One region of the Luteibacter sp. 9133 genome, then DNA from elsewhere that is predicted to be linked to it. Evidence: riboswitches for the same ligand, from Rfam matches in the RefSeq annotation. Region 1 holds a riboswitch; the other holds the start of a gene.
What was found. Region 1 has a riboswitch for thiamine pyrophosphate ahead of FA87_RS16730 (TonB-dependent siderophore receptor). Riboswitches for the same ligand answer to the same signal wherever they lie in the genome.
Positions count from the first base shown of each region.

Region 2: another riboswitch for thiamine pyrophosphate. It lies ahead of thiC (phosphomethylpyrimidine synthase ThiC); the one in region 1 lies ahead of FA87_RS16730 (TonB-dependent siderophore receptor).

Region 1 covers NZ_JUHO01000001.1:3,830,146-3,834,337, reverse strand. Annotated here, with positions in the region: gene FA87_RS16740 (MASE1 domain-containing protein) at 32-985, opposite strand; gene FA87_RS16735 (phosphotransferase) at 1,168-2,301, shown strand; TPP riboswitch at 2,323-2,419, shown strand; gene FA87_RS16730 (TonB-dependent siderophore receptor) at 2,476-4,192, shown strand, end outside.
Region 2 covers NZ_JUHO01000001.1:540,371-544,562, reverse strand. Annotated here, with positions in the region: gene thiC (phosphomethylpyrimidine synthase ThiC) at 96-1,943, opposite strand; TPP riboswitch at 2,020-2,118, opposite strand; gene FA87_RS02170 (TetR/AcrR family transcriptional regulator) at 2,154-2,819, opposite strand; gene FA87_RS02165 (protein-L-isoaspartate O-methyltransferase) at 3,181-3,840, shown strand; gene FA87_RS02160 (TolC family outer membrane protein) at 3,875-4,192, shown strand, end outside.

The sequences.
Region 1 (4,192 bases):
CCGGGGCGTCGTTCCGCCCGGGACCTTTCGGTCAGCGCTGACTGGGTTCCCGGCAGGCGCCTTTCAGCACCACCGGGTGGTTCGCCGCGATGCGGCGAGCCACTCGTACACCGAACAGCAGGGACGTGAAGATCACCAGCGACAGCACGACCTGCGCCTGGATCATCAGCGGCTCCGTCAGGAACGACGATGTCGATGCGAGAGCGATGCTGGCGAGCATGCCGGCCACCGCGCTGCCGTGCCAGCCGTGCCGCCAGGTCAGCAGGATGACGGGAACCGCCATCGCCATGCGCACGCTCTGCAGCGCGGCGGTGCCCTCGACGACCTGTGACGCGAGGAAGATCAGGATCGCGAGCGAGGGTACGACGATCAGCAGCGTATCGCGCGCCAGCGGGCTGGACCGCACGGCGTGCCAGGTGACGATGCCACCGGGCAGGGCAGCCATGCGCTCGCGCATCGCCATGATGGTCGGCGTGAGCGTAAGGGCGCCCAGGTACTGACCGAGGAAATAAATCAGAAAGTCCTGTACTTCGACCACGGGATTGGGCGAGCCATCGCCCATCTGCACGATCGACAGCGTAAAGGTGCTGGCACCGCCGCCAATGAGGGCGCAGGCAAGCGTCGCCACCATGATCATGTTCATGTTGATCTGGCCGTCGGCGCGACGCAGGTCCGCATGACGCCGGATCCATATCACCGCCGGCATGCACAGGCCGATCGTCGGGATCGAGACGAGGCAGGCCCAGAGCACGCCGAAAGCATGCGCATGCAGCGCGGCCATTTCAGCGACGGGAAGGGCTTCGCCGACAGCGAGCGCGGGCCAGAAGCGACGGGGAACAAGCAGCAGGCAGGCCAGGCGCAGGCCGGCAGGGAGCATCCAGTGCGAAAATGAAAAGTTGCGCGTGAGCTCGTAGCAGGCGGCATACGCGCCCGCGACGGCGACATAGCGCCCCCAGACTAACGGATCCTTGTTCAGTGCACGCACATTCGACCCCTTCTGCCTTCCGGGTGGCCGATCGGAGCAGTCGGTAGCGACGCTTTCCGCGATCGGCATGCCTAGTTTGAAGGGTTATCGGCCCGCTCGCCATCGAATAAACGGCGAATTGGTAAATTTGCCGTTTCCGCGCGCGGGTGAGGCGGGCATGGCGGGTCCGATACACTGGCGGAATGAGCGACGAAGTCCACCTTTCTCACGGCCTCGCGGGCGACCAGCAGGCACCGGACTGGCCGCCGCTGACGGAAGACGAGGTGGCATCGCTGCTCGACGGCTACCCTTCGTTGAAGGGGCCGTACGCCATCGTCTGGCACAGTCCCCGCCCGCTGTCGGCGGCGGCACGTGTCAGCACCTCGGCCGGCGAGGTCTTCGTCAAACGGCACCACATGAGTCTGCGCGACAAGCGGACGCTGGCCGAAGAACATCGTTTCGCGACGCACTTGCGCGCGCGTGGGATCCCCGTGCCGCTTGTCCTCGGTGACGCGACGGGCCGCTCCTCGGTGTCCAGGGGCGACTGGGTCTACGAAGTGCATCGGTCCGCGACCGGGAACGATGTCTACCGCGACGCGTTTTCGTGGTCGCCCGCGGGCGGCGCCGCGCACGCGCATGCCGCGGGTGCGATGCTCGCGCGGCTGCACCTTGCGGCGGAAGGCTACGATGCGCCGCAGCGGGGGACCCACCTGCTGGTCGCCCGAGCCGAGATGCTCTCGGCAGCCGACCCCGTCTCGGTACTGGCCGGACAGCTGCCCGGACGCCCGGCGCTCGCCGCCTATCTGAGCGAGCGCGACTGGCGCGACGACGTGGGTATGGTTCTCGGCCCTTGGACGCGGGCTGCGGCCCTGGCCGTAGCGCGACAAACGCCTTTGTGGACTCACGGCGACTGGCACGTCTCCAACCTCTGCTGGAGCGACGCGAGCGATGCGGGGCGAATCACCGACGTGCTGGACTTCGGCCTGTCCGCGCGCACGTTCGCACTGTTCGACCTGGCTACGGCGATCGAGCGGAACGCCATCGCGTGGCTCGACATCGAACAGGGCGGGATTGCCCGTATCGATCTGGCTCTCGGCCTGCTCGACGGCTATCGGTCCGTCCGACCGCTCGCTCCGGCGGACCTGGCCGCGCTTGCCGATGTCCTGCCCGTCGTCCACGTGGATTTCGCGCTCTCCGAGGTGGAGTATTTCGAAGGCATCACGCGGCGCCGCGATCACGCCGACGTGGCCTATCGGACCTTCCTGCTGGGCCATGCCCGCTGGTTCGCCGGGACCGAAGGGCAGGGACTGCTCGACGCCCTCCGTCACGCGCGCTGACATTTCGTGCTTCAATAGGCGTTCTAGAAGCGGGGGTGCCCGGCATACGCCGGGCTGAGAGAGTCCCTTGGAACCTGACCCGGTTAGTACCGGCGTAGGGAGCTTGCAGAACCACAAACGCCCTGTCGGGCGGCGTGGTTCGCCGTCGCTTCGTCCGTGAACCCGAAGACGACGATGACTCTTGCCCGTACCCCGCTCGCCCTGGCCCTGCTCGCCCTTGCTCCGCTGGCCCAGGCCTTGGACGACCATGCCGCCCCGCAGCAGCAGGCCCGAACCCTGCCGACCATCGACGTGCACGCGTCGGCGACCGACGGCTACCACGCCGCGGACTCGCAGCTGGACACCTTCGGCAGCTTCGGCAGCGCGGCGCTGCACGACACGCCGGCCGCCATCACCGTGATCACCCGCGCACAGATCGACGATCGCCAGCCGCGCACGCTCAGCGAGCTGGTGCGCGGAGACGCGGCGATCAACGACAACTACGCGCCGGCGGGTTACTACCAGGACGTATCCATCCGCGGTTTTCCGCTGGATCTCGCGACAGGCTTTCGCTTCAACGGCATGATGATGTCCGCGGAGCAGCTGCAGGCGCTGGAGGGTAAGGAGCGCGTCGAAGTGCTGAAGGGTCTCGGCGGTCTCGAGGCGGGCGTGGTCGAGCCGGGTGGCCTGGTCAATTACGTCAGCAAGCGTCCAGCCGAGGTGCACAACCTCACGCTGGGCACCGACTCGCATGGCTCGAGCTACGAAGCGCTCGACCTTGGCACATGGTTTACCCCGTCGTTCGGCGTGCGGGTGAATGCCGCCAACGAAAAGACGCACGGTGCCATTGAACACACCGATGGGCGTCGCAGCTTCCTGTCGATCGGCGCCGACTGGAAGATCAACGAACAGGCGACCTTGCTCCTCGACACCGACTACCAGACCAGCGGTGGCAATTCCGCATCGGGTTATCAGCTGCTTGGTGGAACGGCGATTCCGGCGCACCCGAGTCGCACCCGACTGCTCGGCTACCAGCCCTGGCAGCGACCGGTAGGTATCCATTCGAGCAACACGTCGCTGCGCTTCAACTACCGCTTCAGCGACACCTGGAACGCCCAGGTGTCGGCGGGTCACAGCCATACGGTGATCGACGACAACGTCGCGTTTGCCTATGGGTGCTTCTACGCCGAGTCGTGCGCATCGGGTGCCACACCCGGTTACTTCTTCGCACCGAACGGTGACTACGACGTCTATGACTACCGCAGCCCCGACGACACGCGTCAGAACGACGAGGTGCGTGGCGTGGTCACGGGCAGCTTCGCCACCGGTGCGCTCGATCACGAGATCAACCTCGGCGCCAGCGCGTTCCGTCGCACGGTCGACCAGCTCCCTTACGTCTACGACTATGTCGGCACGGCCAACATCGACGATCGCGTCGTGCCCGTTTTCGACCCGTCGCCGAACCAGCCCGGCGCGTCCGTGCGTCGCCTGACCAGCTGGCAGCGCACGTTGTTCGCGATCGATCGCATGCACATGGGTGAGCAGTGGCAGGTTCTGGCCGGCGCGCGTCTGGTCAAGCTGGACGAGCGCGCCTACGACGACACCGGCGCACTCGAGCGCGATACACGCGAGACGAAGACGCTGCCGCAGGCAGCGGTGTTGTGGCAGCCGACGACGCCGCTGACGACGTACCTGAGTTACGGCGAAGGCATCTCGCTCGGTCGCGAAGCGCCTTACTGGACCTCCAACGGCGGCACGACGCTCGCACCGCTGCATTCGCGCCAGGTCGAGGCGGGCGTGAAATATGCCGTGAGCGATGTGCTCGACCTGCAGGTCGCCTTGTATCGCATCCGCCAGTCGTATCAGTTCGCTCGTCCGGATGACACGGCGGAAGGCTTCACTTTTGTCCAGC
Region 2 (4,192 bases), 3.3 Mb from region 1:
AGACGTTAAGGGCCCCGCCGGGAAGGCGGGGTGAAGGGTTTGCGGAGCACGCCACCGGCGTTGGGGCCTGCCGGCGCAGGCACCCGGCCACGCCGTCAGGCCTTTCGGTACACCTCGGCGCCCTGTGCCACGAACTCCATGCTCTTTTCCGCCATGCCCTGCTCCGCGACAAAATCGCGCACGTCCTGGGTGATTTTCATGGAACAGAACTTCGGACCGCACATCGAGCAGAAATGCGCGGATTTGTGTGCGTCTTTCGGCATGGTCTCGTCGTGAAATTCGCGGGCCTTGTCCGGATCGAGCCCCAGGTTGAACTGGTCGTCCCAGCGGAATTCGAAACGTGCCTTCGACAGCGCGTTGTCGCGCACCTGCGCCCCCGGATGCCCCTTGGCGAGATCGGCCGCGTGGGCGGCGATCTTGTAGGCGATGATGCCGTCGCGTACGTCCTGACGATTGGGCAGACCGAGGTGTTCCTTGGGCGTCACATAGCAGAGCATCGCCGTGCCGAACCAGCCGATCATCGCGGCGCCGATCGCACTGGTGATGTGGTCGTACCCGGGCGCGATATCGGTGGTGAGCGGGCCCAGCGTGTAGAACGGCGCTTCGTGGCACTTCTCCAGCTGACGTTCCATGTTCTCCCTGATCAGCTGCATCGGCACGTGGCCGGGACCTTCGATCATGGTCTGCACGTCGTGCTTCCACGCCAGCTTCGTCAGTTCGCCCAGTGTGTCCAGCTCACCGAACTGCGCCGCGTCATTGGCATCCGCCACGCAACCGGGACGCAGGCCATCGCCGAGACTGAAGGACACGTCGTACGCCTTCATGATTTCGCAGATGTCCTCGAAGTGCGTGTAGAGGAAGTTCTCGCGATGATGGGCGAGGCACCACTTGGCCATGATCGATCCGCCCCGGGAGACGATGCCGGTAACGCGCTTGGCGGTGAGGGGCACGAAGCGGAGCAGGACGCCCGCGTGGATCGTGAAATAGTCGACGCCCTGCTCCGCCTGCTCGATCAGCGTGTCGCGGAAGATGTCCCACGTGAGTTCCTCGGCCACGCCGCCGACCTTTTCCAGCGCCTGATAAATGGGCACGGTACCGATAGGCACGGGCGAGTTGCGGATGATCCATTCGCGCGTCTCGTGGATGTGCTTCCCCGTGGAAAGGTCCATGACGTTGTCGGCGCCCCAGCGGATCGCCCAGACCAGCTTTTCGACTTCTTCCGCGATGCCGGAGCTGACCGCGCTGTTGCCGATGTTGGCGTTGATCTTGGTCAGGAAATGACGGCCGATGATCATCGGCTCGGCTTCGGGATGGTTGATGTTGGCCGGAATGATGGCGCGACCACGCGCGACTTCATCGCGCACGAACGCCGGCGTGATGCGCCCGGGCAAAGCGGCGCCGAACGCTTCCCCACGATGCTGCGTGCGCAGGGCACTGTCGGCCAGCGCCTCGATGCGCTGGTTCTCGCGGATCGCGATGTATTCCATCTCCGGCGTGACGATTCCGCGGCGCGCGTAGTGCATCTGGGTGACGTTGGCGCCAGCCTTCGCCCGAAGCGGCAGGCGCGTGCTGCCGAAGCGGAAGGCATCGAGGCGTGGGTCGTGCACGCGCGAGCGGCCGAACGCCGAGGAAAGCCCATCGAGGCGCTCGACGTCGCCCCGCTCCTCGATCCAGCCTGCCCTCAGCGCAGGCAACCCCGCGGCCAGGTCGACCGTGTGCGCCGGATCCGTATAAGGCCCCGAGGTGTCGTAGACGACGATGGGCGGGTTCGCCTCTCCGCCGAACAGCGTGGGCGTGGCCGACTGCGCGATCTCGCGCATGGCGACGCGAACGTCCGCCCGGCTGCCGCCGATGTGGATCTTGCGCGAGCCGGCGATCGGCGTGGTGACGGAGGTGGAAAGCTCGCGCGCGGCGCGGGCAAGATCGGTGGGACTGGCGTTCATCGGCTTCTCGTACCTTGCGGATAAGGGAGAAGCGGACGGCGCCGCCACGCCGTGCCCCGTGCATGGACGCACGTTGCCTGTCGTGGACGAAGCTTCCTACGCCGGTACGGACCGGATCAGGTTCGAAGGGACTCTCTCAGCCCGCGCAATTGCTTGGGCACCCCCGCTTCGAGGGCGATTCAACCACGAAGCGGGGCGGGAAGCGAGCGCTCAGCCCTGGGACGAGCGCGGCTCATAGGCGCGGAGGAACATGTCGACGGCCGCCAGGGCATTGGCCTTGACCTCCTCGCCGAACTGCACGGCGCAGTCTTCGCAGCCAAACAGGCGCCGGATGAGCAGGTCGCCCTTGAGCAGCGCGAGGAACTGCGTGGTCGCACGGGAAATGTCGACGATTTCGAGCTGACCACGCGAGGTGGCGCCCTCGAGCAGGCGCATCACCAGCTTGTGCATACGTGCCGGGCCTTCCTCCCAGACCAGGCGACCGAAACGCGGATTACCGCCCGACTGGCAATCGGAAAGAATCGCGCGGAACGTACCGACGGACTCGGTGTTGGTCTCCATCGCCGCATGCCGGCTGGCGATGTTGGTCAGCGTGACGCGGATGTCCGCGCCCGGGCTGAAGTCGAACAGGTCGTCCGGCAGGCGCTCCTGTACGTGCGCACGGATGACTTCACGGAAAAGGTTGTCCTTGTCGCCGAAGTGGCTGTACACGGTGAGCTTGGAAACGCCCGCGGATGCCGCGACCGCATCCATGCTGGTGCCCGCGAAGCCGCCCTGCGTGAAGAGCGCCTTGGCGGCATCCAGGATAGCCGCGCGCTTCTCCATGTCCTTGGGACGCCCCGGGCCCTGGCTCTTCATTTTCGGGCTGGCGTTCATGGCTGCACCTTCACAAACAGAAATTATGACTTTATTATACGCAGCGGTTCAGTTATTTCCACCACTCCTGCGGCATGAGCCTCAAGGTGGCGGTACGACGGAAGCGCTGCGCGGCGGATTACAATGAAGTGGGGCCACTGCCCGGGTAAACCCAAGGCGTTCAGGGGCTTGCACCATTCATCGTTCAGGCGCCAGCGAGTGAAGGCACGGTCAGGCATGACTTCCGTCAGCCCGGTCCGGTGACTTCCGGCACTTAGCTCGGGCGGTGGCGCACCCGCAGCCTTGGCAACATTGGGAAAACGGGCGCTAAGCGCTTATCCTTTCGAACCTTTTTCAGCTTTTCGTACGGGATCCAAAAACCATGGCGATGAATTTCGAGCAGGCACGTCAGAACATGGTCGAGAACCAGGTTCGTCCCTGGGAAGTCCTCGATGCCGACGTCCTGGAGACGCTGAAGGGCGTCCGTCGCGAAGATTTCGTCGCGCCGTCCCACCGTAATGTCGCCTTCGCCGACCTGACCCTGCCGCTGGGCCACGGCGAAGTGATGATGAAGCCGGTGGTCGAGGGTCGCGTGCTGCAGGCCCTGGAACTGAAGAAGACCGACGAGGTGCTGGAAATCGGTACCGGCTCGGGCTTCCTGACGGCTTGCCTCGCCCGCCTCGCCGGCAAGGTGACCAGCATCGACATGCACGCCGACTTCGTCGACGCCGCCCGCGAGCGCCTCGCCGCCGCCTCGGTGGTCAACGCCACGGTGGAAACCGCCGAAGCCGTCAACGGCTACCAGCCGACGGGCGTTTTCGATGCCGTCGTGGTCACGGGCGCCGTCCATGCGGTTCCCGAAAAATTCGTGCGCTGGCTCAAGCCGGGCGGGCGCATGTTCGTCATACGCGGCAATTCCCCCGCTCAGACGGCGGTCCTCCTCACCCACGAGGGTGACGGCCGCTATCGCGAGGAATCGCTGTTTGAAACGGACCTTCCTTACCTGGCGCATGCCGCGCCGGTGAAGCGCTTCGTGCTTTGACCCAAAGATCTCCCATCACCCACGAGGCGAAACCATGCGCTTGAAGCTGCTCACCGTCGCGCTGGCACTGGCCGCGACGCCGTTCGCGAGCCACGCTGAAGACCTGCTCGACGCCTACCGCCAGGCCCGGGCCAACGATCCGGTGCTGTCGCAGGCCGATTCCACCCGTCTCGCCACGGGTGAAACCGTCGTACAAAGCCGTGCGCTGCTGCTCCCGCAGATCAGCGCGCAGCTGGGTATCACCCAGACGGATCAGAATGGTCCGGATCGCGACACGACCACGGGCACGGACCTCGGCCATACCCGCACGCGCAGCGAGTCGGCCACGGTCACCCAGAGCGTGCTCGACTTC